One region of the Brevibacillus sp. 7WMA2 genome, then DNA from elsewhere that is predicted to be linked to it. Evidence: a T-box and tRNA genes for the amino acid it is inferred to sense, from the RefSeq annotation. Region 1 holds a T-box; the other holds one or more tRNA genes.
The links. The T-box of region 1 lies ahead of serS (serine--tRNA ligase). A T-box ahead of a tRNA ligase gene usually reads a tRNA of that ligase, here a tRNA-Ser.
Positions count from the first base shown of each region.

Region 1 (15,530 bases):
TATTGCAATGGCTCGTCAAGGCGGTCTAGGTATCATTCATAAAAATATGACCATTGAACAGCAAGCAAGTGAGGTAGATCGCGTAAAGCGCTCTGAAAGTGGTGTTATAACAAACCCATTTTCGTTAACTGAAAACCACACTGTTGCAGATGCAGATGCCCTCATGGGTAAATATCGTATTTCCGGTGTACCAATCGTTAACGATCAAAACCAATTGATTGGTATTTTAACAAATCGTGATCTACGTTTTGTACATGACTTCTCCATCATGGTGAAAGATGTAATGACTAAAGAAAATCTAGTTACAGCACCTGTAGGCACTACATTGCCAGAAGCTGAACAAATTTTACAGAAGCATAAAATCGAAAAGCTACCTTTGGTAGATGAAAATAATGTCTTAAAAGGGCTTATTACGATTAAGGATATCGAAAAGCTTATTCAATATCCGAATGCAGCGAAGGATGAGCAAGGACGATTGCTTTGCGGGGCAGCAGTAGGGGTATCCAATGATACATTTGAGCGTACAGAAGCTTTAGTACAAGCAGGAATTGATGTACTAGTTATTGATACAGCTCACGGCCATTCTAAAGGGGTTCTAGAGACCGTTAAGAAGGTCCGCAGTCTTTACCCTGATTTAACGATTATTGCTGGTAACGTCGCTACTGGACAAGCTACGAAGGACCTAATTGAAGCAGGAGCTTCTGTTATTAAAGTGGGAATTGGTCCTGGTTCCATTTGTACGACTCGTGTTGTTGCCGGTATTGGGGTTCCACAAATCACAGCGATTTATGAATGTGCGACCGCAGCACGTCAATATAATATTCCAGTTATCGCTGATGGTGGTATTAAATACTCTGGTGACCTAGCAAAAGCTATAGGTGCTGGTGCATCTGTTATCATGATTGGTAGTTTGTTTGCAGGTACAGATGAATCTCCAGGTGAATTTGAAATTTATCAAGGACGCCGTTTTAAAGTTTATCGCGGAATGGGCTCCATTGGCGCTATGAAAGCGGGAAGTAAAGATCGTTACTTCCAGGAGAATGCTCAGAAGCTTGTTCCTGAAGGTATTGAAGGACGCGTAGCTTATAAAGGGCCTTTGGCTGATGTTGTGTATCAGCTTGTTGGTGGTCTAAGAGCTGGTATGGGCTATTGTGGAGCGGCAACCATTGCTGATCTACGTGACAAGTCTACTTTCGTTCGTATTACTGGTGCAGGCTTGCGCGAAAGCCATCCGCATGATGTTCAAATTACAAAAGAATCTCCGAACTACTCTATTTCATAAGGATAGGGCAACGATCGCTTTACCAAGCTAACAAGCAAGGTAAGACAAAAGGGCTTTCCATTTGGGAGTCCTTTTGTTTTTTATATAATCCAAAGACTAGAATATAAGTCGTAGAGTAGATCATTACCATATAGGATTGCAGAATTCGAAACGATGTCCTAAATAAAAAAAGAAAATCTGAATCCAAATATCCTTTTAGAACGTCAGGTTAAAAGAAGGGTTTTCCTGATGGATACGATTACCAGTTCTTTTTCTCATGGAGATGCGTCTGGTCCTCTTCAAACAACGGCTTTTAGTATGATAGACTAAAGACTGTGTTCAACAGGAAAAAAGAAAAAAAGGATATTTTTAAAAGTAGGGGGAGTGATTGTAGACATGATGCACAAATGGACAGCAAGAGTAAGCAAACTTTTATTGGCTGGTGCAATTGGTATGCTATCCATTGTGGGAGGAGCAATGCAGGCTTCTGCTGCTGAGACGGCTGCCAATCTTGATCTAGTGGCGAGTTCAGCAATTTTAGTCGAGGCATCAACGGGAAAGGTTTTGTACAGTAAAAACCCAGATCAGCCATTACCACCAGCTAGTATGACTAAAATGATGACAGAGTATCTGGTATTAGAGGCTATTAAAAAAGGTAAAATTAAACAAGATGAACTTGTACCTGTTAGTGACTATGCTTTCTTTATTGCCAAAAAGAAGGATTCCTCAGGCGTGTACTTAAATGCTGGGGAAAGTCACAAGGTAAGTGAACTATATAAAGCTATGGCGATTGCCTCAGCTAACGATGCTACAGCCCTGTTAGCAGAAAAGATTGGCGGAACTGAAGCCAACTTTGTAGACATGATGAATAAAAAAGCCCAAGAGATTGGGATGAAAAATACGTTTTTTGTTACATCCACTGGATTGCCTGCTAATGAATTAGGACCTTATAAACCAGCGGATACGAGCAAGGATAATGTGATGTCTGCACGTGATGCAGCTATCTTGGCGGATCGTTTAGTGAGTGATTATCCTGAGGCATTAGAAATTTCTAAAATCCCGCGCTGGGTGTTCCGTGAAGGTCAAAAAGAAGAAATCAAGCTAGCAAACAATAACTGGATGCTTCCAGGCTTGCCGAATGAAACGCTTGGAGTAGATGGTCTTAAAACTGGTTATACGGATGCAGCACAATTTTGCTTTACGGGAACGGCTTATCGTGATGGAATGCGCCTGATCACAGTTGTCATGGGAGCTAAAACAAAAACAAGCCGTTTTGAAGAAACCAAAAAGTTATTAAATTATGGCTATAGCACCTACAAAGCTACGGAAAAACTGGGAAAAGGCGTTCCTGTTCCAGGATTTGAAAATGCGCCACTTAAAAAGGGTGTATCTCTAGAGGTTCCGGCTATTACCGCTAAATCAGTTAATGTTGTGGGTAAAATCGGAGAAGAAGCGAAAGTAACGCCGCGTGTAGAATATAAACCTTTGACCGCGCCTATTAAAAAAGGTGACGTGATTGGAACAGTCTACCTTGATACAGAAGGAAAAAGCGATTATTTGATGCCAAGCAATCAAAAGGGCGGGGTAGATTTAATAGCTGCTGAGGATGTAGAAGAAGGTAGCTGGATTCGCCTATTCTTTAGAAGTATCTTCGAATTTATCGCTAATCTGTTTAAAAGTATTGTTGGCTAATCAAGCAGGGGTAGTGCTACGGAGGGCAGAACTTTAAAAGAAGGCAAATATTCTGTCAAGATATGTTGTCTACTTTTTCTGATTGGTTTACAATAAAAACAATGTTGCAAATCTAATCCTTTTGTAGGGATGTTCACTTATAGGGGAGGCTCACTGATGGTACAGGTAGGTACAGATCGTGTTAAACGTGGAATGGCAGAAATGCAAAAAGGCGGCGTAATTATGGACGTTGTTAACGCCGAGCAAGCTAAAATTGCGGAAGCTGCGGGTGCAGTAGCCGTTATGGCACTGGAACGCGTTCCATCTGATATTCGTGCGGCCGGTGGCGTAGCGCGCATGGCTGATCTAGGAATTGTAGAGGAAGTATTAAAAGCGGTTACGATTCCTGTAATGGCAAAAGCACGTATTGGTCATTTTGTAGAAGCACGTGTCCTTGAATCTATGGGAGTAGATTATCTTGATGAAAGCGAAGTACTTACTCCTGCTGATGACTTGTACCATATTAATAAAAAAGATTTCACAGTGCCATTTGTTTGTGGAGCGCGTGATTTGGGTGAAGCTCTTCGTCGTATCGGAGAAGGTGCATCGATGATTCGTACAAAAGGGGAGCCAGGAACAGGAAACATTGTTGAGGCTGTTCGCCATATGCGTACGATGCAATCACAAATCCGTAAAGTGCAAAGCATGTCTTATGATGAATTAATGGCTGAAGCGAAAAATCTTGGAGCTCCGTATGAATTGTTAGAGCAAATTCACAAAACAGGAAAGCTTCCTGTTGTAAACTTCGCGGCTGGTGGTGTTGCTACACCTTCTGATGCTGCTTTGATGATGCAACTAGGCGCAGATGGCGTATTTGTAGGTTCCGGTATCTTTAAGTCCGAGAATCCTGAAAAATTCGCACGTGCTATTGTAGAAGCGACTACACACTATACAGATTACGAATTGATTGCACGCGTTTCGAAAGACCTTGGTTCTGCGATGACCGGAATCGAAATTTCCAAGTTGCCGCAGGCTGAGCGCATGCAGGAGCGCGGCTGGTAATATGAGTAAGACAAGAATCGGTGTTCTCGCTCTACAAGGTGCGGTTGCAGAGCATATGCGCATGCTTGAGTTGGCAGGTGCAGAAGCAATCGCAATTAAAAAGGTGGACGAGCTATCTGAGATAGATGGCTTGATCATTCCCGGTGGCGAGAGTACAACAATTAGTAAGCTCATGCATAAATACGGCTTTATGGATGCGATTCGTCTGTTTGCGAATGAGAAGAAGCCTGTCTTTGGAACATGCGCAGGCGCTATCTTAATTGCAAATGAAATTGAACATGCACCAGAAGCCCATCTAGGTTTAATGGATATGAAGGTAGCGAGAAATGCTTTTGGGCGGCAAAAGGAAAGCTTTGAAATCAAGATGCCAATTGCTGGCGTAGCTTCCGACTTTCCAGCGGTCTTTATCCGTGCGCCTCTTATCCTGAAAATCGGCAATAAGGGTGAAGTGTTGGCGAAGCATGAAGACAATATCGTAGCGGCTCGCCAAGGGCAATTTTTGGCGGCATCCTTTCATCCAGAACTAACAGATGATTATCGATTGCATAAATATTTTTTAGACATGGTGAATGAATATCAAACAACAGGGAAAGCATCCGTATAGGGTGCTTTCTTCTTTTCAAAATAAAACAGAGCGTGTAAAATGGACATAGAGCATTGTTTGCAATTGCTTACATCATGTAGTACATTTAATAACAAGAAAAACACCCATAAAAAACATGTTGATAAGAAATAGTACTCTGTTTTAATTGGTTAAGAGAGTCGATGGTTGGTGCGAATCGACCCAATGGGCAGAAGAATCCATCTTTGAGTGGTAAAGGACATAACTTTGCCCGGTCTCGCGTACCGTTATTTACGTGGAATGAAGAGGATAAGACCAGCTTGCTTAACTACGGCAGAGCAATATGGCTTATCAATGAGGGTGGCAACGCGGAGTTAACATTCGTCCCTGGTAAGTGGGATGGGTGTTTTTTATTTTGTCTAAAATTTGGAGGGGTTTTACATGTTAGACGTAAAAATACTGCGTCAGGATCTTGAAGAAGTAAGACGTCGATTGGCGCACCGTAATGAGGATATCTCCGCACTGGATCAGTTTGCTGAAGTGGATGAAAAACGTAGACAGCTTATTCAAGAAGGGGATACCCTAAAAAATAAACGTAATACAGTATCAGAACAGGTAGCTGTATTAAAGCGTAATAAAGAGAATGCAGATCATTTGATTTCTGAGATGAAGCAAGTGAATGAACGCATTAAGGCATTGGATGAAGAGCTGCGCGAATTAGATGAACAGCTCACTGTCATTCTATTAAGCCTTCCTAATTTGCCGCATGAAAGCACGCCAATAGGTACAACTGAAGATGACAATGTAGTGCATCGTGTGTGGGGAGAGGCTTCGACCTTCAGCTTTGAACCAAAGCCGCATTGGGAGGTAGCCGATGCGTTAGGTATTCTTGATTTTGAAACAGCCTCTAAAGTAACGGGAAGCCGTTTTGTTTTCTATAAAGGCATGGGCGCTCGCTTAGAACGTGCCCTAATCAACTTCATGATGGATCTTCATGCAGACAAGCATGGATACGAAGAAGTATTGCCGCCGTATATGGTTAATCGCGCTAGCATGACAGGGACAGGGCAACTGCCTAAGTTTGAAGAGGATGCTTTTAAGATTGATGGGGTAGATTATTTCTTGATCCCAACCTCTGAGGTACCTGTTACAAATATGCATCGTGATGAGATTCTTGATGTGGCTCAACTTCCGATTAAGTATAATGCATTTAGTGCATGCTTCCGTTCTGAGGCAGGGTCAGCTGGACGTGATACACGTGGATTGATTCGCCAGCATCAGTTTAATAAGGTTGAACTTGTGAAGTTCGTGAAACCTGAGGATTCATATGAAGAGCTAGAAAAGCTGGTAAACAATGCGGAAACCGTGTTACAAATGCTTGGCCTGCCATATCGTGTCATGAGCATGTGTACAGGTGATCTTGGATTTACAGCTGCGAAAAAATACGATTTGGAAGTATGGCTTCCAAGCTATAGCACGTACCGTGAGATTTCTTCTTGCTCTAATTTTGAAGATTTCCAAGCTCGCCGTGCCAATATTCGCTTCCGTCGCGATGCAAAAAGCAAGCCTGAATTCGTGCATACAATGAATGGCTCTGGCTTGGCATTAGGTCGTACAGTAGCAGCTATACTGGAAAACTACCAACAGGAAGATGGTTCTGTTGTAATTCCAGAAGCATTGCGTCCTTACATGGGTGGAATCGATCGGATTATAGCTAAGAAATAACTGTATAAGTACAGTTTGAGTGGTAGCAATATACTTCATAGGTAAAAGCATAACTGGTAGTCGTCTATTTAAAAGGCGGCTACCAGTTTTTTTGTGATTTTGAGTGTCAAAAAAGCTATTGGATTAAGGGTTTTTTATGATAAAAAACAATTTATTGGAAAATTCATGTAAAAAAGATTGCCAATTCGGAATTAACTGTTATATATTAATTTATATAAACTTTGATTGTTATAATACAGATTTACACAGGATAAGGAGGATGCAAGATGGACTGCTACAAATGTAATGGAAATGGCGAAAACGATTGCCCACATTGCAAGGGGAAAGGTCATTCACACGAGGGAGGTTACTGTGTCTCATGCCAGGGACATGGTTTCATCAGTTGTTGTACATGTAGTGGATCAGGATTAGTTGAATAATTGAGGCAGTTATACGGAGGGGAGTGTTGAAAATGGAAAGAATTTTAACTGAAATTCAACCGTATCCAACTGACGTTCAAATTACCGGAGAGATGAATGAACGTTATCTAGAAATATTGACACCAGATGCAGTAGCTTTTCTAGCTGAGCTGTCAAGATTATTTGAAGCGAGACGACAGGAACTTTTGGTAAAAAGAGAAAAACGACAACAGGAATTTGACCAAGGGAAAATGCCTCACTTTTTAGAGGAAACCAAAGACATTCGGGAAGCGGATTGGACGATTGCTCCTATTCCCGCTGATTTACAGGATCGTCGGGTTGAAATTACTGGTCCTACCTCAGATCGGAAAATGGTCATCAATGCTTGCAATTCAGGTGCTAAAGCTTTTATGGCCGATTTTGAGGATGCCAATTCCCCTTCTTGGCGAAATACGATAGAAGGTCAAATCAACATGAGGGATGCCATTAACCGCACAATTTCTTTTACTAGTAACGAAGGAAAAGTATATCAATTAAAGGAGCAAATCACTACGTTGTTAGTGAGACCGCGCGGCTGGCATTTACAGGAGAAGCATATTTATGTAGATGGTCAACCTATGTCAGCTGGTCTTGTGGATTTTGGGCTCTATTTTTATCACAATGCTAAAAAGCTTTTGGAAATAGGGTCCGGCCCGTATTTTTATCTTCCGAAAATAGAAAGCCACGAAGAAGCAAGGCTATGGAACGATGTTTTTATATTTGCTCAGCAAAGACTAGGGATTGAACAAGGAACGATTAAAGCGACAGTGCTTATAGAAACAATTCTTGCAAGCTTTGAAATGGATGAAATTTTGTATGAACTGCGGGATCACAGTGCTGGACTTAACTGTGGACGATGGGATTATATTTTTAGTTTTATCAAAAAATTCTGCAAAAACAGCGATATTATCTTCCCTGACCGCGCTCAAGTAACCATGTCTGTTCCTTTTATGAAAGCTTATTGCGATCTAACTATTCAGACGTGTCATAAACGTAATGCTCATGCGATGGGAGGAATGGCAGCACAAATTCCTGTTCGCAATGATGTGTTAGCGAATGAAGCAGCTTTTGAGAAGGTAAGGCTCGACAAAGAAAGGGAGGCACTGGCCGGTCACGATGGCACATGGGTTGCGCATCCTGGTCTGGTTCCAGTTGCTATGAGTGTATTTGATCAAATCATGCCTTCAGCTAACCAATTGCATCAAAAGAGAACCGATGTACAGGTATGTGCGGCAGACCTACTTGCTGTTCCAGAGGGGACGATTACAGAGCAGGGGTTACGGACAAATATTAGCGTCGCGATTCAATATATAGAGGCATGGCTGAGGGGAATGGGGGCAGTACCAATTAATAACCTCATGGAAGATGCGGCTACGGCGGAAATATCTCGTGCTCAAGTCTGGCAGTGGATTCGGCATCCAAATGGAAAATTAATAGATGGCCCTAAAATTGCATGGGAATTGGTAGAGGAATTGATCCAAGAGGAAATCGCTGTCTTAAAGCAGAAAATTGGCCCCGAACGTTTTGAGGCGGGAGAGTTTTCCCGAGCGATTACTTTGTTTAAAGAGGTTGTTCAGGCAGAAGAATTTATGCCTTTCATTACGATACCAGCGTATGAGTACATCTAAAAAAGGAAGAGGAGTGGAGAAAAATGACTAAAATGAAGCAGATAAAGGATTTGGAGCAGTCTTGGGAGTCTAAACGTTGGGAAGGGATTACAAGACCATATTCGGCTGAGGAAGTAGTTCGCTTACGCGGTTCCATTCAAGTCGAGCATACCTTGGCAAAGCTAGGGGCAGATCGACTTTGGAATCTGCTGCATACAGAGGATTATGTTCATGCTTTGGGAGCTTTAACGGGGAATCAAGCAATCCAGCAAGTGAAGGCGGGGTTAAAAGCTATTTATTTAAGCGGGTGGCAAGTCGCTGCTGATGCCAACCTTTCTGGCCACATGTACCCCGATCAAAGCTTATATCCAGCTAACAGTGTCCCACAAGTGGTAAAAAGAATTAATCAAGCGTTCCAGCGGGCCGATCAAATTTCTCATTCAGAAGGAAAGGAAGATGTCAATTGGTTCGCACCAATCATAGCGGATGCGGAAGCAGGGTTTGGTGGACCACTTAATGTATTTGAATTAATGAAAGCCATGATTGAAGCCGGCGCAGCAGGTGTTCATTTTGAGGATCAATTAGCCTCTGAGAAAAAATGTGGTCATATGGGGGGAAAGGTCTTAATTCCTACTCAGGCAGCCGTTAGAAATTTAATAGCTGCACGATTTGCTGCGGATGTGATGGGTGTGCCAACCATCGTGATAGCTCGTACCGATGCCAATGGGGCCTACCTGTTAACCAGCGATGTTGATCCACGCGATCAGGAATTTTTGACCGGGGATCGTACAGCAGAAGGATTCTATCAAATACGTGGAGGACTAGATGCAGCGATTGCCAGAGGGCTGGCATATGCGCCTTATGCAGATCTTATTTGGTGCGAGACATCTGAACCTAATTTAGAAGAAGCTAGACGTTTTGCCGAAGCGATTCGTGAGAAATATCCCAATAAGTTATTAGCCTATAATTGTTCTCCATCCTTCAATTGGGAAAAGAAACTAGATGAGGAGACCATCGCTTCCTTCCAGCAGGAAATCGGAGAGATGGGGTATAAGTTCCAATTTGTTACTCTAGCTGGGTTCCATGCGCTTAACCACAGCATGTTTGAGCTAGCTAACGGCTATCGGGATCGAGGTATGGCAGCATACTCAGAGTTACAGCAAGCAGAGTTTGCTAGTGAGCAGAAGGGATATACCGCAACAAGACATCAACGTGAGGTGGGCACAGGCTATTTCGATGAAGTCGCTCAAGTCATCTCAGGCGGTACTTCTTCCACGACAGCTCTGCATGGCTCAACAGAAGAAGAGCAATTTTCAGGCAGTAGATAGGAGAGGGAGTTTAGCGATAAGCTAGCATAAAGATGATACAACCAGACGATATGAATACAAAAAAGAGCAGGTTCCTTTTTAAAAGTTACCCTGCTCTTTTTCATGCAGGTAGCAAAACGATGCGGTTATGTTTTATGAAAAGTATATCAGTAATGTCGATTGCCTTTTTATGCGCATGGGGGAATCTCATTAGGTGGGATTCTCTCAATCTTTCCTATCGTCAAAGAGATGTATGAAATGCTTTTCGATTGATTCAATAGCAGATAAATGTGGTTACATGATAACAGATTAGTTATTAATGCAGAGGTGATAAAGAGAATGAACCCAACGAATATTTTTGAAGTGACGCAGCAGGAAACCGAGTCAGGGACAATTGTATTCTTACAGGGCCAGCTTGATTTATCGATGGCTCCTTATTTTCGAACGGTTGTAGAGCCCCTCGTTATACAAAAGGACAAAACATTAACCTTAAATCTACGAGATTTACGATATATCGATAGCACAGGGATAGGAATTATTATTTCCTTTCTCAAAATGCGAAATGAAATGGGAACAACTTTGAATGTAGAGGAAGTTTCTCCTAAGACCCAGCGTCTATTCGATATGATTGGAATTACGAAGTTTTTAATGCCACAAAAGGAATCACGTATGGATAAGACAGGAGGAACGGCATGATTGCTCAAAATAAATTAGTCCGTATGATCATACCTGCTCATGCTGACTTTATCGATGTAGTTCGGCTTTCTTTATATGGATTAGCAACCAGAATGGGCTTTTCTTTCGAAGAAATTGAGGATATGAAAGTAGCTGTATCAGAGGCTTGCAATAATGTTATTGTTCATGCCTATGCAGGAATGGAAGAAGGATTTATTGACGTGGCATTCGAGACCGCTCCTGATAGCCTGCGCATTGTTATTAAAGACTATGGAGAGAGCTTTGATTATCAAACGGTGTCTGAAAAGGCGGACTCTTTACATGATAAAGAAATAGCGGATATTAAGGCTGGCGGATTAGGAATTTACATGATGCAGGCACTGATGGATGAGGTAGAGGTATCAAACGATCATGGTACAGAGGTGGTACTTACTAAATGGCTTGGCGGAAGTCTAGGAGGGAATACGCATGCAGCAGAATCCAATGTTAGCGTCATCTCCCGGGATAGTAGAGAGTGATCTGGAAAAGATACGAAGGTATCAGGATACAGGCTGCCAAGAGCTGGCTACAGATTTATTAATGCATTATGATTCTATGATTAAAATGGCGGCTAAAAAGATCTCTCGTAACTGTCGGGATTTTTATGAGGATTTATATCAGATTGGGCAGATATCATTACTCCGCTCATTAGAGCAATTTGATGCTAGTTTAGGATTTGCTTTTGAGCCTTATGCGATGAAAAGTTTAATTGGGCATATGAAAAATTATTTAAGAGATAAATCTTGGTATGTTCAGGTGCCACGTCGCATTAAGGAAAAAGGCGCACGTATTCAACAGGTTATTGATGAGTTAACCATTACATTGGAGCGATCTCCAGACGTTGGAGAGATTGCTGATAAAATGGAAATGTCTGTAGAGGAAGCAATTGAGGTATTAGCTGGTCGTGAGTATTACCAACTAACTTCTCTTGATGCTCCTCTAAGTACAGACGAGGGCGGGTCGACAATTGGAGATTTAGTCAGTTCCCCAGTGGATGATTTTGGAGCGCTCGAAAATCAGTTAGATTTAAGAGAGGCATTAGAGCAATTAAAAGAAGAGGAACAAAAAGTCATATATGCTGCATACATAGATGGTCTATCACAGCGAACGATTGCTAATGAATTGGGGATTTCACAGATGAGTGTATGCCGTATCCAAAAAAGAGCGGTTAAAAAGCTGCGCGATCTATTATCGACGGGTCATATTGCTTCAAAAAAATAGAGAAGACACGTTATGTAATATAAGCTAACCGGTTTCAAATAAAAGAACACTTGGTTATATTCATGCTACAAATGAAAATAAATAAAACGGGAATGGAGGAGTTCTGATGAGATGTAGAGCCGGGGTATGGAGCCGGATACCGCTTCGAAGCTGGTTGCAAATTCCTGTAGACGTTATCTCCAAACAGAAGCAAGCTAGAATGAATTGGTTAGCAATGAGGCCACTTCGAGCTCAAATCAATCAAAGAAGCTTGCTAGATATAGGGTGGGTGAGTCAAGGTACTCGCCCACCTTTTTGTTTGTCAATGAGTATGATCTTACAAGGATTACTAACAAATAAGCAGGGGATTGTAGATGGTGATCGATCAGAGTGAAGAGTTTGAAGTTCAATAACTCGCGAGCTATACTGAAGAATAATAGAAAATGGGTACGGAAAGTAGTGATGATAGATGGAACCACAACACGAGAGATTTATGAGAGAAGCGATGAATGAAGCAAAAAAGGCAGCAGCGTTAGGAGAGGTTCCGATCGGTGCGGTTATCGTACGAAAGGGAGAGATTGTCGGCAGAGGATACAATCTGCGTGAAACGCAAAAAGACCCGACTTTACATGCCGAAATGATTGCGATCCGGGAAGCGAGTCAAAAACTAGGAGGATGGCGTTTAATCGGCTGTGACCTGTATGTGACTCTAGAGCCATGTCCGATGTGTGCAGGCGCAATTGTGCAAAGTCGGATTGAACAGGTTTATTACGGGGCAACTGATCCAAAAGCCGGCTGTGCAGGAACCTTGATGAATTTATGCACTGAACCAAGATTTAACCATCAGGTGCCTGTATGGGCAGGGATATTACAAGAAGAATGTCAGATGATGCTTAAGGATTTTTTCCGACAACTGCGAAAAAAGAAGAAGGAAGATGCAAAGAACATCTCCCTCACACAAACTGATTAAATTCTGCTCTTCGCTTACTCGGCTTCTTGTCCTTTTCGCAAGGAGTTCAATTCTTCTTCGGTTAGTTCACGGAATTCACCTAGCTCAAGTGATTCATCGAGTAGGAGAGGACCCATACGAACACGTTTCAAATAAACCACTTTAAGGTCGAAAGCGGCAAACATACGCTTTACCTGATGATATTTTCCTTCCATGATGGTCACGTGAATCTCTGAAATATCCCCTGAATGAAGAATTTCGAGAGTAGCTGGCATGGTTTCATAACCGTCATCCAACGTTACACCTTGCTTGAAAGCAGCGATATGCTCCTCTGTAACACGTCCCTGAATCTGGGCAAAATACTCTTTGTCTACTTTCTTCTTCGGAGAAAGCAGGCTATGGGAGAGTTGTCCATCGTTGGTTAGAAGGAGAAGTCCTTCTGTGTCGATATCGAGACGACCTACAGGGTGTACTTTATGTCTCCATTCATCTGGCAACAAATCGACAACTGTTTCATGTAGAGCATCCTCAGTTGCTGAAATGACACCGGCTGGTTTATTAAGCATGACGAATACCCAACGTTTGAATTGAAGAGGTACACCATCAATTTCTATATGCTGTTGCTCTGGAATGACGTGCATGCCAGGATCGGTAGCCACGACACCATCAACGGTAACGATGCGCTGTTTAATCAGTTGTTTTACTTCCTTACGAGTTCCTTTTCCTGTGTTAGCTAATATCTTATCTAGACGTTCACGTTTCATTCATTCAGCCTCACTTTGTTCTTCCTTTCTCCCTATATTGGCTGATCTGATAACGAAAATCAAGGAGACGCTCTAGAAATATACTTGCTTGCTTTTTCCTGTGCTGGATTTGTTTATCGCTTGCTTATCCCAATTCTATTATGGTATGCTATGTAAGCAAAAGGTTTTCAGTACTTTGTTTATAAAGTTTGCCGTGCTAGATGGGGAGGTTGCGGTGCCCTGTAACCTGCAATCCGCAATAGCAGGATTGAATTCCTATCAGCGGTCATTTTATGTGAGGTCTGCCTTATACCGTTGGTGTTGAGGATTGGGTCCTATGCAACGTGAACCTATGAACCTGGTCAGGTCCGGAAGGAAGCAGCCATAAGTAGGACCTTGCGTGTGCCGTAGGGTAGCCTGGTCTGAGTCAATTGTATAAGTAACGCTCGGATGGAATGTATCAATGATAGGTGCACGGCATCTATACATATAACTAGAACGTCACTTTTAATAAGTGGCGTTTTTTGTTGTTACCTGGCGAAGAGTAGCGATATATTTTGGAGGAAAACTATTCCATACAAGCAGGGGCTTACCATTTTGTTGCCGAATCTCTATTTGAAGTCTACGAAAAGTCATAAACGCTTATTGTAAGTAATGGGGAAGGGGAGAGGCAACAGTTGGAGAAAATCATAACGTCACAGAAGTGCCATGCTTTCTCAAGACTAAAGCAATACTCACAGCATATCAAACACGCCTTGCTCATAGTTGATGGACAGGGTCTCATTTTGGAAGTGAGTGAAGCATTAATGCAGGCAACAGGGTTTAGTTACGAACAGATCATCGCTGCACCATTTCAAAAAGTAGTACCGTATATGAATTCTGTTAGACATCTTTATGATAGTTTATTAGAAAAAGAAAAACAGTCATTAAAGCCAACAGAAATGATTTATCAGGATGTTCAGGGGAAAAAATCAAAAACACCTGTTATGATTACGATTTCTTATAAAAATGGGGAGCCGATCTATTTTCTTCATTTCTTCCAGCTAACCAAGGATTTATCCATATCCCTATCTCAACGCATGGCTAACCAGCTCACCTCTGAAATTAACCTGGGTGTCGTCGTTCTAGATGTTCAGGCTCGATTGGTCGATATAAGTCAAGTAGCCTGTAAAATATTAGGTGTAGATCGAGTGCTTGTATTAAACCAGCATATTGATCAGGTTTTTGCAGGGATTCCTGAGGAGCAGCGACTAGTACAGCGAGAGCTTTTAGAAGGAGTAAAATTCCAAAATAAAGCGATGTCCTGGACAAATCAAAAGCAACGTTACGAGCTTTTAGTAGACTCTAATACCTTGCATAATGAAGTAGGTCAAATTGTTGGAGCTTATGTTATCTTCAAAGATGTGACCAATATGCGTTCATTAGAACAAAAGATTGAACGGAGTGACAGGCTGGCGATGATCGGTCAGATAGCGGCAGGGACTGCCCATGAAATAAGAAATCCGTTAACCTCAATCAAAGGGTTTTTACAAATGTTTCAGCAATCATTCAAGGAAAATGGGATGGATAAAGAAAAGACCTTTACTGATATTATGTTGACGGAGCTGCACCGGATTAATTCATTAGTAAGTGAATTTCTGCTTCTGAGTAAACCTCGCGATGTTCAATATCAAATGATCAGTTTACATACTGTCTTTGAAGAAATCATGCCCATCGTTGAAAATGAAGCACTGTTGCATGGAATTGAGGTTCGTTATACAGGGACAGAGGCCTTACCAATGGTTGTCGGTGATGCTGAATTATTAAAGCAGGTTTTCTTAAATATCTGTAAAAATGGAATGGAAGCAATGGGGAATGAAGGAACTCTGACGGTATCATACCATTATGAAGAGGATTGCAATAAGATTAGTCTAAATATTCAAGATACAGGTCCTGGGATACCTGGATATTTAATCGATAAGATTTTCGATCCTTTTTTCACAACAAAGGATGAAGGAACTGGGCTAGGATTATCTGTTTGCCAAAAAATCATTCATGATATTGGAGGACAAATTCGTGTCTCCTCTAAAGGATTTGGAACAACCTTTCACATTTTATTATCATATATCTAAAAAAACATAGCGTTCGGGGCATCTTCAGGTATGAGAGATGGGGCCGGGCGCTATATTATTTGAGCGGAAATATGGTTTGGTGTAACCAACTTTGGAAAAAGGCTATTGCTTATAGTATAATAAATAAGATGCAAAAGGTTTGACAAAACAGGTGAGAAGGAGTGAGCAAGGATGGCTTATA
Region 1 covers NZ_CP048799.1:3,821,067-3,836,596, forward strand. The annotation lists gene guaB (IMP dehydrogenase) at 1-1,282, shown strand, start outside; gene GOP56_RS16050 (D-alanyl-D-alanine carboxypeptidase family protein) at 1,658-2,953, shown strand; gene pdxS (pyridoxal 5'-phosphate synthase lyase subunit PdxS) at 3,110-3,994, shown strand; gene pdxT (pyridoxal 5'-phosphate synthase glutaminase subunit PdxT) at 3,996-4,598, shown strand; T-box leader at 4,708-4,948, shown strand; gene serS (serine--tRNA ligase) at 4,998-6,281, shown strand; gene aceB (malate synthase A) at 6,733-8,346, shown strand; gene aceA (isocitrate lyase) at 8,370-9,653, shown strand; gene GOP56_RS16080 (STAS domain-containing protein) at 9,972-10,328, shown strand; gene rsbW (anti-sigma B factor RsbW) at 10,325-10,825, shown strand; gene GOP56_RS16090 (sigma-70 family RNA polymerase sigma factor) at 10,776-11,567, shown strand; gene GOP56_RS16095 (hypothetical protein) at 11,674-11,940, shown strand; gene tadA (tRNA adenosine(34) deaminase TadA) at 12,016-12,516, shown strand; gene GOP56_RS16105 (pseudouridine synthase) at 12,531-13,259, opposite strand; RNA gene ffs (signal recognition particle sRNA large type) at 13,451-13,716, shown strand; gene GOP56_RS16115 (PAS domain-containing sensor histidine kinase) at 13,916-15,349, shown strand; gene dnaX (DNA polymerase III subunit gamma/tau) at 15,521-15,530, shown strand, end outside.

Region 2 (15,530 bases), 440 kb from region 1:
ATTCAGTCAAACTCCGAATGCCAAGTACTTATGTCCGGGAGTCAGACGGTGAGTGCTAAGATCCATCGTCAAAAGGGAAACAGCCCAGACCATCAGCTAAGGCCCCCAAGTGTATGTTAAGTGGGAAACGATGTGGAGTTGCCCAGACAACCAGGATGTTGGCTTAGAAGCAGCCATCATTTAAAGAGTGCGTAATAGCTCACTGGTCGAGTGACTCTGCGCGGAAAATGTAACGGGGCTAAACATACCGCCGAAGCTATGGCAGTCCTTATGGACTGGGTAGGGGAGCGTTCCAAGTAGCAGTGAAGCCGTATCGTGAGGAGCGGTGGAGCGCTTGGAAGTGAGAATGCCGGTGTAAGTAGCGAAAAGACAAGTGAGAATCTTGTCCACCGAAAGCCTAAGGTTTCCTGGGGAAGGCTCGTCCTCCCAGGGTTAGTCGGGACCTAAGCTGAGGCCGAAAGGCGTAGGCGATGGACAACTGGTTGATATTCCAGTACCACCTCTGTTCCGCTTGAGCAATGGCGTGACGCAGGAGGATAGGGTGAGCGGCCTATTGGATGGCCGTCTAAGCAGTAAGTGTGGTGTGTAGGCAAATCCGCACACCAATAAGCACAAGCTGTGATGGCGAGGGAAATATAAGTACCGAAGTCCCTGATTTCACACTGCCAAGAAAAGCGTCTAGCGAGGAACAAGGTGCCCGTACCGCAAACCGACACAGGTAGGCGAGGAGAGAATCCTAAGGTGCGCGGGATAACTCTTGCTAAGGAACTCGGCAAAATGGCCCCGTAACTTCGGGAGAAGGGGCGCCTCGGTAGGGTTTATAGCCCGAGGAGGCCGCAGTGAAAAGGCCCAAGCGACTGTTTAGCAAAAACACAGGTCTCTGCGAAGCCGCAAGGCGAAGTATAGGGGCTGACGCCTGCCCGGTGCTGGAAGGTTAAGGGGATGGGTTAGCGCAAGCGAAGCTTTGAACCGAAGCCCCAGTAAACGGCGGCCGTAACTATAACGGTCCTAAGGTAGCGAAATTCCTTGTCGGGTAAGTTCCGACCCGCACGAAAGGCGTAACGACTTGGGCGCTGTCTCGGCAAGAGACCCGGTGAAATCATAATACCTGTGAAGATGCAGGTTACCCGCGACAAGACGGAAAGACCCCATGGAGCTTTACTGTAGCCTGGTATTGAAACTTTGTGCATCATGTACAGAATAGGTGGGAAGCTGTGAAGCGAGGGCGCCAGCCTTCGTGGAGCTGTCGTTGGGATACCACCCTTGATGTACGGAGTTTCTAACTTGCCGCCCTTATCGGGTGGAAGGACCATGCCAGGTGGGCAGTTTGACTGGGGCGGTCGCCTCCTAAAGAGTAACGGAGGCGCCCAAAGGTTCCCTCAGAATGGTCGGAAATCATTCGTAGAGTGTAAAGGCACAAGGGAGCTTGACTGCGAGACCTACAAGTCGAGCAGGGACGAAAGTCGGGCTTAGTGATCCGGTGGTTCCGCATGGAAGGGCCATCGCTCAACGGATAAAAGCTACCCTGGGGATAACAGGCTTATCTCCCCCAAGAGTCCACATCGACGGGGAGGTTTGGCACCTCGATGTCGGCTCATCGCATCCTGGGGCTGAAGTAGGTCCCAAGGGTTGGGCTGTTCGCCCATTAAAGCGGTACGCGAGCTGGGTTCAGAACGTCGTGAGACAGTTCGGTCCCTATCTGTCGCGGGCGTAGGAAGTTTGAGGAGAGCTGTCCTTAGTACGAGAGGACCGGGATGGACGCACCTCTGGTGCACCAGTTGTCACGCCAGTGGCACAGCTGGGTAGCTATGTGCGGACGGGATAAGCGCTGAAAGCATCTAAGCGTGAAGCCCCCTTCAAGATGAGACTTCCCATAGCGCAAGCTAGTAAGACCCCTTATAGACGATGAGGTTGATAGGTTCGGTGTGGAAGTGCAGTAATGCATGGAGCTGACGAATACTAATCGGTCGAGGACTTATCCACATTGCCTTTATGCTGACTTTCATTATCTAGTTTTGAAAGAACAATTCTTTCACATTGTTCCTCAGTAGCTCAATGGTGGAGCAACCGGCTGTTAACCGGTAGGCTGGCGGTTCGAGTCCGTCCTGAGGAGCCATATAAGGAGAGTTACCCAAGAGGCCGAAGGGGACGGTTTGCTAAACCGTTAGTATGCGTAAGCGTAGCGAGGGTTCGAATCCCTCACTCTCCGCCATATTGTTTTCTCTAGATCGTGGCGGTGTAGCTCAGCTGGCTAGAGCGTTCGGTTCATACCCGAAAGGTCGGGGGTTCGATCCCCTCCGCCGCTACCAGTTCTTATAACTCCTGCGGTCGTGGTGGAATTGGCAGACACACCATCTTGAGGGGGTGGCGGGGCGACCCGTGCGAGTTCGAGTCTCGCCGACCGCACCATTAAGAGAAAAATTATCTTGGCCCGTTGGTGAAGCGGTTTAACACAGCAGCCTTTCACGCTGTCATACAGGGGTTCGAATCCCCTACGGGTCACCATTTATCTGGAGGATTAGCTCAGCTGGGAGAGCATCTGCCTTACAAGCAGAGGGTCGGCGGTTCGATCCCGTCATCCTCCACCATTAATTCTTCCTATTATCGCGGGGTGGAGCAGTTCGGTAGCTCGTCGGGCTCATAACCCGAAGGTCGCAGGTTCAAATCCTGTCCCCGCAACCAAAATTTTGGAGCTGTGGTGAAGTTGGAGTTCACGCCGGTCTGTCACACCGGAGGTCGCGGGTTCGAGTCCCGTCAGCTCCGCCATTTATTCAATTGGTGGAATAAGATTTTTATCGTGTATTGGAATTACTATTATAGAAATAATAAGGCTCGGTAGCTCAGTCGGTAGAGCAGAGGACTGAAAATCCTCGTGTCGGCGGTTCGATTCCGTCCCGAGCCACCATTGTAAATAATGCCGGTGTAGCTCAATTGGTAGAGCACCTGACTTGTAATCAGGGGGTTGTGGGTTCAAGTCCTATCGCCGGCACCATTTTGGTGGGGTATAGCCAAGCGGTAAGGCAACGGACTTTGACTCCGTCATTCCCAGGTTCAAATCCTGGTACCCCAGCCATTATGAGCCATTAGCTCAGTTGGTAGAGCATCTGACTTTTAATCAGAGGGTCGAAGGTTCGAGTCCTTCATGGCTCACCAGTTTCATATGCGGGTGTGGCGGAATTGGCAGACGCACCAGATTTAGGTTCTGGCGGGCGACCGTGGGGGTTCAAGTCCCTCCACCCGCACCACACATGTAAAGTAGAAAGCCGCAAATATTGCAGGCTTTTTTTGTTTATATCATTTATTGTCACGTAAACCATTTAAAAAACGTCATATAAAGAGCTACCTATAAAAATCAATTACTACAAATCATATAAAAGCTTCGTCAGCATTGTTGATGAAGCTTTTTTCTACTATTAGGGTGCAAGTTACATTAATAGTGATCCATTAACAATGGAACTACATAGCTTTGTTTTTCTATACATAGAAGGCGTGGTTAAAGCTACTCGATTGTCATAGATTTCTTTGGCTAACGGAAGATGATACATGGCGCAGGAAATGACAAGGTAAAAACCGAATGTTTTATGCAATAGAATTTAATGAAGTTTATAATTCAAAGAGTATTTACTAAAACTTAACACTTGTTCTTCCAGATATCTTCCAGTAACTTGGTAGAAGGAAAACAATCATTACATGAAACATCCAAATAATAAATCGAAACATGACAATGTAATCAAAAAGGGGTTGTAAATATGAGTATGATCCAGATGGATCGTCCCCATCACTCTATAGAAGATCTAATACTGAATATTGAAAAAGTCCTTATCGGTAAAAGAAAAATGATAGAACTTGGCTTGGTTGCTTTATTGGCAAAAGGTCATGTTTTACTAGAGGATGTACCTGGTGTAGGAAAAACAATGTTTGTACGTGCGTTAGCTAAATCGATTGGTGGAGAATTTAAACGGATTCAATTTACTCCAGATCTCCTTCCTACTGATGTAACGGGTGTATCCATTTACAATCAAAAAACAATGGAGTTTGAATTCCGTAAAGGGCCTCTGTTTGCAAATGTGGTGCTTGCTGATGAAATTAACCGCACCTCACCAAAAACGCAATCTGCCCTATTAGAGGCGATGGAGGAGCACTCTGTAACGATTGATGGCAATACCTATGAGTTAAATCAGCCATTTTTTGTTATGGCGACACAGAACCCTCTTGAATACGAAGGAACATTTCCGCTTCCGGAAGCACAGCTAGATCGTTTTTTGTTGCAACTGCAGCTTGGGTATCCAACAGAAAAAGAAGAAATGGCCATTCTAACTCGTATGGGTGCTGTTCACCCTATAGAGAGCTTGAAGGCTGTTATTAGTGTACAAGAAATCGTTCAATTACAAGCGATGATTACTCAAATCAAAGTAACAGACTCAGTGAAAGAGTATATGGTAAGGCTTTCTCAGAAAACAAGGAGCAACCCAAGCGTCTACTTAGGAATTAGCCCTCGTGGAACATTGGCTCTATGCCGGGCTGCCCAAGCTTATGCTTTTATCCAAGGTCGTGATTACGTTATCCCAGACGATGTAAAGGTGCTAGTACCTCCTATCTTTAGACATCGCCTAATTTTGAAGCCAGAGGCACGAATGGATGGGGAAACACCGGAGCGCTTCATCAGCCGGTTGTTACAAGAGACACGAGTTCCTGTACATTGAGAGGACGGTGTCTAAATGAAACAGAGAAAGTATAACAAAGCCTTATTGGCGCTATTAGTGCTGATTTGTTATGTATATGCACAATTTCAAGGTGGTTTTGTCAGTTGGTTTTTATTTTATAGCGCTTGTATACTTGGAATTTATGAAGGATTAACATACTTGTTGATGTTTGCAACCTTGGAGGTTACGCGAGAGGTGGATCGCCAAAGACTTAAAGAAGGCGATGATGTAATGATAACACTAACCTTCCGCAGAAGATTTTGGTTTCCGCTTGGCTGGAACTTGATTGTCGAACCTCTTCCTGATAAATTATCAGGTTACTTTGAACCGCATCAACAAGTAATCTTTCCAGGATTCAAAAGAGAACAGGTCATTCATTATTTAATTCCAGCCATCCCACGTGGACATTACCAGATGAAAGAATGCATTCTGGTCGGTGGCGACTTTTTTGGCTTTTTACATCGCCAGAAGAAAATAGAGCTTTTTAATGATTTTTTGGTTTACCCTAGCTATAAGCAAATTAGCCATTGGTCCGCAGGAGACGGGCGTATTAGTGGCAATGTACATGTAGCACACCTGCGCTCAGATGATGTAGCAGCTGTCAGAGGCGTCCGAGAGTACCAGAGAGGGGATCGGTTAAGCCAGATTCATTGGAGGGCATCTGCTAGGGGCCACGGGCTTAAAACGAAGGAATTCGAACATCAGGCTATGAATCAGTTAATTTTCTTTCTAGACGTACAGAAGCCTGCATCAACTCAAATTCATCATCATATTTTTGAAACCAGTGTAAAGCTGACCGCCAGCCTTATTTACTATTCAAGCATTAATATGCATTCGTATGGTTTTGTAGCACGCGGAAAAGAGCGAATCATTATACCGCCAGCTATTTCACAGCAGCATTTTTTTCGGGTATTTGATCAGCTAGCCAGAGTTCATTCGGATGGCGAAGATTCTTTTGCGAGAGTGATCGGGAGGGAGGCAATGGAATTTCCCAAAGGATATACTCTAGTACTGATTACCTCTGCATTGACAAAAGACCTCGTGCTGCAAGTGGGCAATTTAGCTAGGTCTGGACGTAACATTCAATTGTTCTGGGTACACGATCATGTGATTCCAACTGTGGAGGAAAACGAAGCATTAAAGCGATTAAGATCTGTGAAAGTAATGTGTACACCAGTTCATGTGGATGCATATGAAGAGCTAAAACAGATAGGGGGTGCCTAAGATGTTAGGAGCATCCTTTTTAAAGCAAAAAAAAGCGCTAGAATGGCTATCTGCCTTATTTTTGTTTTTATTGTTACGTGAATGGCTGTTACCGCTGCCCTCCCTTTCAGATACAGGGAGCATCAGTAGCTTTCTCTATCTGGTTGCAGGGATCATTTTAGTAGATATGACCTTCCGAAGTCACTGGCTGGGTTTATTGATTAAAATCATCGGTACTCTTGTCATCTTCCATTCCGCTTTTGTGGAAATTTCATTGTTTAATCCGGAGTGGATTTTGCAAACATTGCAAGCAGTAAGTGAAGACTTTAGCAGGATAGTTAATCAAGAGTGGACAAATATGAGTATCATTTCAAGAAATCTGCTTTTTTCGGGCATGATTTTAGTATTGGTGTCCCTTCTTAATTACTTAGTGCTAGAGCAAAGACAAGGATTATGGTTTGTATTTATCACCATTTCGTACCTTGCTGTATTAGATACCTTCATGCCTTTTAATGGTAGTGGGGCGATCATGCGGACGTTGATGATTGGCTTTATGCTAATTACGACCCTGCATTTATCAGCTATTCAGAAGGGATTTATCTATCGAGGAACGCAATCTGCAATCTGGAAAACGCTTGTAGTTCCATTAATGATCGTTTCATTAGCAATAGGGGTAGGATACGCGTCCCCAAAGGCAGAGCCTAACTGGCCTGATCCGATCGGTTTTCTGCAAGGAAAATCTGTAACTGGTCAGAGCGAAGCGATCCGCAGAGTGGGATATGACACCAATGATAAGACGCTGGGAGGTCCCTTTCAGCAGGATGATACTAAGGTATTTACAATTACCACAAATGATAAATATTACTTGCGCGGGGATGCTAAGGATGTATATACCGGCAAAGGCTGGATAAAAAGCGATAAACAATTGGAGTCCATTGTACATCCTAAAAACTATATTTGGAATGACACGCTTTTTTCCGGATTGGAAACCAAAAAGGTCATGGCTGTTGTGCAGGCGGAGGGAGAACAGCTACCGGCCATTTTTTATCCAGGGCAGCTTAAAGGCATTGAAGAGTTAAACCCAGAAAATACAACATTAACCTATGATACGATTTCTCAGGGGATTCTTACCTTTAATGGAGCTATGCAAAAGGATTCAAATAGTCGCCTGTTTGTTGAAAGAGACGATAGCACTTTGATTCCTACACCTGTTCAGCAGTATATGGACCATTATCAGCTGCAAGCCGAGATTCCCGTGATTAGTGAAAAGAAAATCATTGCGGCGGGGACCAATTATCCAAAAGATATAGAAGAACGTTACCTGCAATTGCCTAACAGTCTTCCTGATCGGATCAAGCAGCTAGCTGAAAAAATTACGGAAGGATCAAACAATCCGTACGATAAAGCGAGAGCGATAGAGAATTATTTGCGCTCTCCAGGCAGATATCGCTATGAAACGAAAGATGTACCAATACCTAAGGAAGGACAAGACTTTGTAGATCAATTTCTATTTGAAACCATGAGAGGCTACTGCGATCATTTTTCAACTTCGATGGTGGTCATGCTTCGTTCTATTGATATACCCGCACGTTGGGTAAAAGGATTTGCTCCCGGTCAGGAGATTAGTCGTGATGCGAACAATAATATGACGATTGAAGTGAGAAATAGAGATGCACACTCCTGGGTTGAGGTTTACTTCCCAGGTAGCGGCTGGATACCGTTTGAGGCAACAGCTTCTTTTACATCTCCACTACAAGTAAATTATGATCGCCTTGCTAATGAGGCCAATGAGTTCAATATTCCTGCTTCTACAGAGGAAAAAGAAGCGAACAAGCCTAAACAGTTAGATCAAATGGAAGAAGCAGACAAGCCTGTAGTGAAAACAAGTGCCGGATTCTCATGGAGCTGGCTATGGGGAATTGGTATTTTGATAGCAGTTGGTGTATGGGTTCTGTGGAAAAAACGTCAGGAGATGTATTTATGGTGGCTGCAGCGGAAAATGACACAATACGCTCAGGATGATTTTCCACGCAGATTTACGTTAGTGTTAACGATATTTGAAAAAATGGTTTCCCCACGCTATTCAGGTGAAACGCTGCGCGAGTATGTGAATCGTCTCCAAATTAGTGGAGATGAGCGTCAGGATTTACTTTATTTAACAACTATTTATGAAAAAATGTTGTATGGCTTGAAGGAAATGGAAGGGAAAACGAGATCGTTGTGGCAACAGACCATTGAGCGTTTGTTGCGCCAAATGAAACCTTGATCATTTCCCCATCATCTGCTAGAATTTTTGACAATATGATACTTTGGTAGCAGTAAGCAGGAGAAACGGTACTGCCTCTTTTTTGAATGACAACGTTAAAGACAGGGACATTTGCCCTTAGAAGATGTCAGACGATTTCATCTACGGGTGGGTGGCCTGTCTTTTTGATGGAACGGGAGAAATTTTTTTCTTCATACCAAAAAAGAGAAAGGGAGATAATATCTTCAAGAACGTTTTGGACATGTCTACTGAGTGCACGAGTATACAAGGTTAAGGGAGGATCTTTCCGTGGAAAAGCCGTTGGAATTAGTGGTAGTAATAGACTTTGGGGGGCAATATAACCAATTGATCGCAAGACGTGTACGTGATTTAGGCGTATACAGTGAGTTGTTGCCTTTCAATACACCAGTGGAAAAAATTAAGGAGCTTAACCCAAAAGGGATTATTTTCTCTGGAGGACCGGCTAGTGTATACGAAGAAGGAGCACCACAAATTGATCCAGCAATTTTTGACTTAGGTGTACCTATCTTGGGTATTTGCTATGGAATGCAATTAATGTCCCAAACATTGAAGGGCAAAGTAGAACGTGCCGGTAAACGTGAATACGGAAAAGCAGAAATACGTCTTGAAAACAAACATGATCTATACAGCAACTGGGAACCTTCTGAGGTTGTATGGATGAGCCACACAGATAAAGTAGTAGAATTGCCAGAAGGCTTCGTGATCGACGCAGTGAGCGACTCTTGCCCGATTGCTGCTATCAGTCATCCAGAGCGTAACCTATATGGTGTACAATTCCACCCAGAAGTTCGTCATACTGTAAAAGGACATGAATTTGTAAGCAACTTTCTATTCAATATTTGTAAATGCGCTGGCGACTGGAGCATGACGACATTTATTGAAGACAAGATCAAAGAAATTCGCGAAACCGTTGGAAATAAAAACGTATTATGTGCTTTGAGCGGCGGAGTAGATTCTTCTGTAGTTGCGGCTCTTATTCATCGTGCGATCGGTGATCAACTAACTTGCATGTTTGTTGACCATGGATTGTTGCGTAAAGGTGAAGCGGAAAGCGTAATGGATACGTTCGTTGGCAAATTTGATATGAAGGTAATCAAAATTGATGCTCGTGAACGTTTCTTAAACAAATTAAAAGGTGTAACTGACCCAGAGCAAAAACGTAAGATCATCGGTAACGAATTCATCTATGTATTTGATGAAGAGGCAGCTAAGCTTACGGATATGGACTTCCTAGCTCAGGGTACATTGTACACGGACATTGTTGAGAGTGGGACAGCTACTGCTCAAACGATTAAATCTCACCACAATGTAGGCGGCTTGCCAGAGGACATGACGTTTAAGCTAATCGAGCCTTTGGACACACTATTCAAGGATGAAGTACGTAAATTAGGTTCAGAGCTAGGCCTTCCTGATGCAATCGTATGGAGACAGCCTTTCCCAGGTCCTGGACTAGGTATTCGTGTTTTAGGCGAAATTACTGAAGAGAAACTAGAAATTGTTCGTGAATCTGATGCTATCTTGCGTGAAGAAATCCAAAAAGCTGGTTTGGACCGTGAGATTTGGCAATACTTCACTGCATTGCCTGACATGAAGAGTGTAGGGGTAATGGGTGATGCACGTACGTACTCTTATACAGTAGGGATTCGTGCGGTAACGTCTATTGATGGTATGACAGCAGACTGGGCTCGCATTCCATGGGATATACTAGAGAAAATTTCTGTACGTATTGTTAACGAAGTGGACAACGTAAACCGTATTGTGTACGATGTTACTTCTAAACCGCCTGCAACTATCGAGTGGGAATAGTAAATACGTATAATTCATATTAAATTAACATGAACGTTCGTGTTTTATGTTGACAGCGTGCGATGTTCTTGTTAAACTTTCGTTGTAAGATAGAAGTTCGAGTTTTTGTTCGGATTTTCGACTTATAACGACTTGTTTAGCAGGAATTATCGCACGTTTTTTATTTATTACCGAATGTTATACGTCATTATTTGAACGAAACTTGTCTTTTTAGCAATATGACTTAAAGAGGTTACTATTAGGAGGGACAAAGGGTGCGTAAGTATTTTGAGTTTGATCGACATGGCACCACGTATCGTCGAGAGATAATTGCTGGTTTAACAACCTTTTTGGCAATGGCATATATTTTAGCCGTCAATCCAAACATTTTAAGCGGGGCAGGATTGCCGCCGGAGCTACAAGCAAAATTCCCTCCGCATGATGCGGTGTTTACTGCTACAGCGCTTGCTGCGGCTATTGGTACACTTATTATGGGGATTGTCGGTAAATTACCGATCGGTCAAGCACCGGGTATGGGTTTAAATGCGTTCTTTGCTTTTACAGCAGTTCTAACTATGCAAATTCCTTGGCAACAAGCTTTGGCTGGTGTGTTTGTTTCTTGTACTTTGTTTCTCATCCTGTCTTTAACAGGTATTCGTTCGCAGATTATTGATGCCATTCCGCAGAATCTCAAGAATGCTACAACAGCAGGTATTGGCTTGTTTATCGCTTTTATGGGTCTAAAGAATGCTGGGATTATTATAGATTCACCAGCTACCTTAGTCACAATGGGACATTTAAGCTTTAAAGAAGGAATGGATGCTACTCAAATTCTAGGAGTGAAAAATGCGCTGCTAGCAGTCTTTGGACTACTGGTTACGGGGGTTTTATTAGCAAGACGTATTCACGCCGGAGTATTCCTTGGAATGTTGGTCACAGCGATTGCCGGCATGATTTTTGGAGTGGTAGAGCTTCCTTCCCAAGTGGTATCGGCTCCTCCTAGCTTAGCTCCGACACTTGGTGTTGCCTTACCATATTTATTAGATCCGAGTGTTATTTTTTCTCAAGGCATGTTCATTGTTGTGTTCACCTTTTTATTCGTTGATTTCTTTGATACAACCGGTACATTGCTAGGCGTTTGCAATCAGGCAGGGCTTTTGAAGGATGGGAAGCTGGAGCGTCCTGGGTCGGCACTTGCTTCTGATGCTGTTGCTGGAATGGCAGGTGCGCTGTTAGGGACCTCTACAACAACAAGCTATATTGAATCAACTGCTGGTGTTGCCGCAGGAGGTAGAACTGGCTTTACGGCAGTAGTCATCGGAATTATGTTCCTGCTGTCTCTGTTCTTCTTTCCATTGCTGTCTGTTATTACTCCCGCTGTTACAGCACCTGCCTTGATTATTGTAGGTGTACTGATGGCTAGTAGCCTACGCAATATTGAGTGGGATAAGCTAGAAGAAGCATTACCGGCCTTCCTTACCATGCTAATGATGCCTTTATCTTCTAGTATTGCAGCAGGTATTGCTTGTGGATTCATTTTCTATCCAGTGACGAAAGCATGTAAAGGCCAAGCACGTGAAGTTCACCCGGCGATGTATGTACTATTTGTTATCTTCCTGGTTTACTTCATTTGGTTCCGTGAATAGGTTGTTTTATCAAAAGCTACTAGCTTTGATATTTACAATATTTGATTTTGGAATATCACTAGATTATCACCATGAAAAAGTCTTCTTGAACTGTCTTCATTTGAGTCAGATCGGAAGGCTTTTTCTTTTTGGTGTAAGGAATTGAATAAAGAAGAATGAAATTTTGGTATAAAACTAAAATGTTCGTGTTTTGTTGACGTTTTATAATTTATTTTGTTAAACTGAACGTGAAATGATCTTAAATACGTAAAATGAAAAATGGAAGATCAAGGGGGAAGCGGCGTGGTTACACCGATTGTTGGAGTCATTATGGGAAGTACTTCTGATTGGGAAACAATGAAGGAAGCTTGCCACATACTAGAGGAGATGCAGATTCCCTATGAAAAGCAGGTAGTTTCTGCTCATCGTACGCCTGATCTGATGTTTACGTATGCAGAGACTGCTAAAGAGAGAGGTCTGAAGGTAATTATTGCTGGAGCCGGTGGAGCTGCTCATCTTCCGGGAATGGTAGCGGCAAAGACCATTCTTCCTGTCATCGGTGTGCCAGTGAAATCAGCCGCTTTAAACGGATTAGATTCTTTATTGTCGATCGTGCAAATGCCGGGTGGCGTTCCGGTTGCTACCGTAGCGATAGGTAAGGCAGGGGCTATAAATGCTAGTTTGTTAGCAGCGCAAATGATCGGGATGAATGACGAGGAGATAAGTCGACGTTTAACCGAACGAAGAGAAGCTATCCAAAAAAAGGTGATGGAAGCGAGCGAGTTGCCTCATGAATAAACAGAAGCAAATCAAACCGGGCAGTACCATTGGCTTGCTAGGCGGAGGACAGCTAGGAAGAATGATTACACTCGCTGGCAGAGCGATGGGGTATCGGTTTGTAGTGCTAGATCCTACAGAGGATTCACCATGTGGTCAGGTAAGCGATCGGCAAATCGTCGCAGGATATGATGATCAGCTAGCGGCGCGAAAATTAGCCCAGCTCAGTGATGTGATTACCTATGAATTTGAGAACGTGGATGCTGGTGTTGCAGCCATTTTAGAAGAAGAAGCTTTTGTGCCACAGGGAAGTAAGCTATTGGGCATTACACAACACCGCGTTAAGGAGAAGACTACGATTCAAGTCTATGGTTTGCCTGTAGCACCTTTTCGAATCGTCGCTTCAGCAGAGGACGTGAGAGAGGCTGTTGCAGAGCTGGGCTTGCCTGCTGTTATGAAGACAGCTACAGGAGGCTATGACGGTAAGGGGCAGTGGGTATTACGCTCTTTGGAAGAAATAGAAGAAGCTTTTTCGTGCCTTGCAAAAGCTAAAACAGAACTGATCGTTGAAAAATTTATCCCTTTTACAAAGGAGCTATCTGTAATCGTAGCTCGTAATGTATCAGGGGAAGTAGCAGTCTTTCCTACAGCCGAAAATATTCACCGAGATAACATTTTGCATCAGAGTATAGTCCCAGCTCGGATTGATATAAAAATTCAACAGCAGGCTGAGCAAATAGCCATAGAGTTGGCAGAAAAGCTGGAGATGGTTGGGTTGCTTGCAGTCGAGATGTTTCTGACAAAGGAGGGGGAGCTTTATATAAACGAGATGGCTCCGCGTCCCCACAATTCAGGTCATTATACAATGGACGCCTGTTTCACCTCGCAATTTGAGCAGCATATTCGAGCAATCAGTAACTTGCCACTTGGCTCCACGAAGTTGCTTAGTCCGGTCGTTATGGTTAATATTTTAGGTGAGCATATAGCACCTTTACTCAAAAAAATAGATCAACTACCCAAGAAAGCAAAATTGCATTTGTACGGAAAACAAGAGGCCAAAGAAAAGCGAAAAATGGGTCATATAAATCTTGTAGCCGAATCGGTAGATGTAGCACTGCAACAGGCTGAAAAACTTGGAATATGGTCATAAACGGAGGAATGAACAAATGATTGAACGCTATTCAAGACCAGAAATGCGCGTCATCTGGACAGAAGAAAATAAGTATAAGGCATGGCTGGAAGTAGAGATTTTGGCGTGTGAAGCATGGGCAGAGTTAGGGGTTATTCCAAAAGAGGACGTTGAAAAGCTCTGGAAGAAAGCTAGTTTTGATGTAAACCGTATTTATGAAATCGAACAAGAGACACGTCATGACGTCGTAGCCTTTACTCGTGCTGTTTCGGAAACGATGGAGGGCGATGAAAAAAAATGGGTTCACTATGGCCTAACCTCTACCGATGTAGTAGATACGGCGCTTGGTTATCTGATTCGCCAAGCTAATGAAATTATTGAAAAGGATATTATGGACTTTCTGGAAATTTTAAAACAGAAAGCGATTGAACACAAAGATACAGTTATGATGGGGCGTACACATGGAGTTCATGCCGAGCCAACTACCTTTGGGTTGAAAATAGCACTATGGTATGAAGAAATGAAGCGTAATTTGGCAAGATTCCGTGCTGCACGTGTGGAAGTAGAAGCGGGCAAAATGTCAGGGGCAGTTGGCACGTATGCGAACATTGATCCATATGTAGAACAGCATGTATGTAAGAAGCTTGGTCTGACAGCAGCTTCTATCTCGACCCAAACCCTACAGCGTGATCGTCATGCAGAGTATATGGCTACACTCGCATTGATCGCTACTTCTTTAGATAAATTTGCTACAGAAATCAGGGGCTTGCAAAAGAGTGAGATTCGTGAAGTGGAAGAGGCATTTGCAAAAGGACAAAAGGGTTCTTCAGCAATGCCACATAAGCGAAACCCAATAGGCTCTGAGAACATCTCTGGACTTTCTCGTGTTATCCGTGGCCATATGCTGTCTGCTTATGAGAATGTGCCGCTATGGCATGAGCGTGATATTTCGCATTCTTCTGTTGAACGTGTTATTTTACCAGATGCAACACAATTGCTTAACTATATGCTACGTCGCTTTATGAACATCGTGAAGAACCTAACGGTGTTCCCTGAGAATATGAAACGCAACATGGATCGTACCTTTGGATTAATTTATTCACAGCAAGTATTGCTTAAATTAATTGATAAGGGCTTGAGCCGCGAAAAAGCTTACGACACTGTACAACCACGTGCGATGCAAGCTTGGGAGGAGCAGCGTTCGTTTAAAGAGATTATCAGTGAGGATGAAACGGTGAAGGAAATGCTGACCGCAGAAGAGCTGGAGGCATGCTTTGACTATCGTTATCATTTGAAGCATGTGGACACTATTTTTACCCGATTGGGATTGACTGAAAGTAAGTAATCGTTCTTTTGAAGGATCAATAACAGCAAAAAATAGGCTTTTCAGAAGCTCATTTCGAGTTCATGAAAAGCCTATTTCCTTTTCTCTTTTTTAGGAAGACGAATCTCTTACATTCGGTTCCTTTTTACACTAAATTCTCAGGATTCAAGCCTTGTAGTTCAGGCAAGACGAAGATACCGTCCTTACGAATTAACACGTCATCAAACCAGATTTCTCCCCCACCATACTCAGGGCGTTGGATTTGTACCAAATCCCAGTGGATAGAGGAGCGGTTACCGTTATCAGCAATATCGTAGGCATTACCAGGTGTAAAGTGGAAGCTTCCCGCGATCTTTTCATCGAATAAGATGTCGCCCATTGGCTGTAGGATGTGAGGGTTAAATCCGATTGCAAACTCCCCAATGTAGCGGGCACCTTCATCTGTATCTAAAATTGTATTTAACAAGGCTGTATTACTGCTAGTAGCTTCTACGATCTTACCTTCTTTAAACGTAAGCTTCACGTCTGTAAAGGTCGTACTATGATAATTGGTTTTTGCATTGTAATAAACAGTACCTTCTACGGAATTACGCACAGGGGAGGTATAGCATTCGCCATCTGGAATATTTGCTTTACCATCGCATTTGATAGTTGGAATTCCCTTAATGGAGAATCGTAGATCAGTGTCTGGGCCTAC
Region 2 covers NZ_CP048799.1:4,257,660-4,273,189, forward strand. The annotation lists rRNA gene GOP56_RS18255 (23S ribosomal RNA) at 1-1,983, shown strand, start outside; tRNA gene GOP56_RS18260 (tRNA-Asn) at 2,042-2,116, shown strand; tRNA gene GOP56_RS18265 (tRNA-Ser) at 2,122-2,212, shown strand; tRNA gene GOP56_RS18270 (tRNA-Met) at 2,233-2,309, shown strand; tRNA gene GOP56_RS18275 (tRNA-Leu) at 2,325-2,409, shown strand; tRNA gene GOP56_RS18280 (tRNA-Glu) at 2,429-2,505, shown strand; tRNA gene GOP56_RS18285 (tRNA-Val) at 2,513-2,588, shown strand; tRNA gene GOP56_RS18290 (tRNA-Met) at 2,606-2,682, shown strand; tRNA gene GOP56_RS18295 (tRNA-Asp) at 2,690-2,766, shown strand; tRNA gene GOP56_RS18300 (tRNA-Phe) at 2,830-2,905, shown strand; tRNA gene GOP56_RS18305 (tRNA-Thr) at 2,917-2,992, shown strand; tRNA gene GOP56_RS18310 (tRNA-Gln) at 2,999-3,073, shown strand; tRNA gene GOP56_RS18315 (tRNA-Lys) at 3,078-3,153, shown strand; tRNA gene GOP56_RS18320 (tRNA-Leu) at 3,163-3,245, shown strand; gene GOP56_RS18325 (AAA family ATPase) at 3,750-4,703, shown strand; gene GOP56_RS18330 (DUF58 domain-containing protein) at 4,719-5,927, shown strand; gene GOP56_RS18335 (transglutaminase TgpA family protein) at 5,929-8,172, shown strand; gene guaA (glutamine-hydrolyzing GMP synthase) at 8,461-9,999, shown strand; gene GOP56_RS18345 (NCS2 family permease) at 10,254-11,624, shown strand; gene purE (5-(carboxyamino)imidazole ribonucleotide mutase) at 11,883-12,401, shown strand; gene purK (5-(carboxyamino)imidazole ribonucleotide synthase) at 12,394-13,530, shown strand; gene purB (adenylosuccinate lyase) at 13,547-14,854, shown strand; gene GOP56_RS18365 (aminopeptidase) at 14,979-15,530, opposite strand, start outside.
Region 2: it has a tRNA-Ser gene. The T-box ahead of serS (serine--tRNA ligase) is inferred to sense a tRNA for this amino acid. The anticodon was not compared.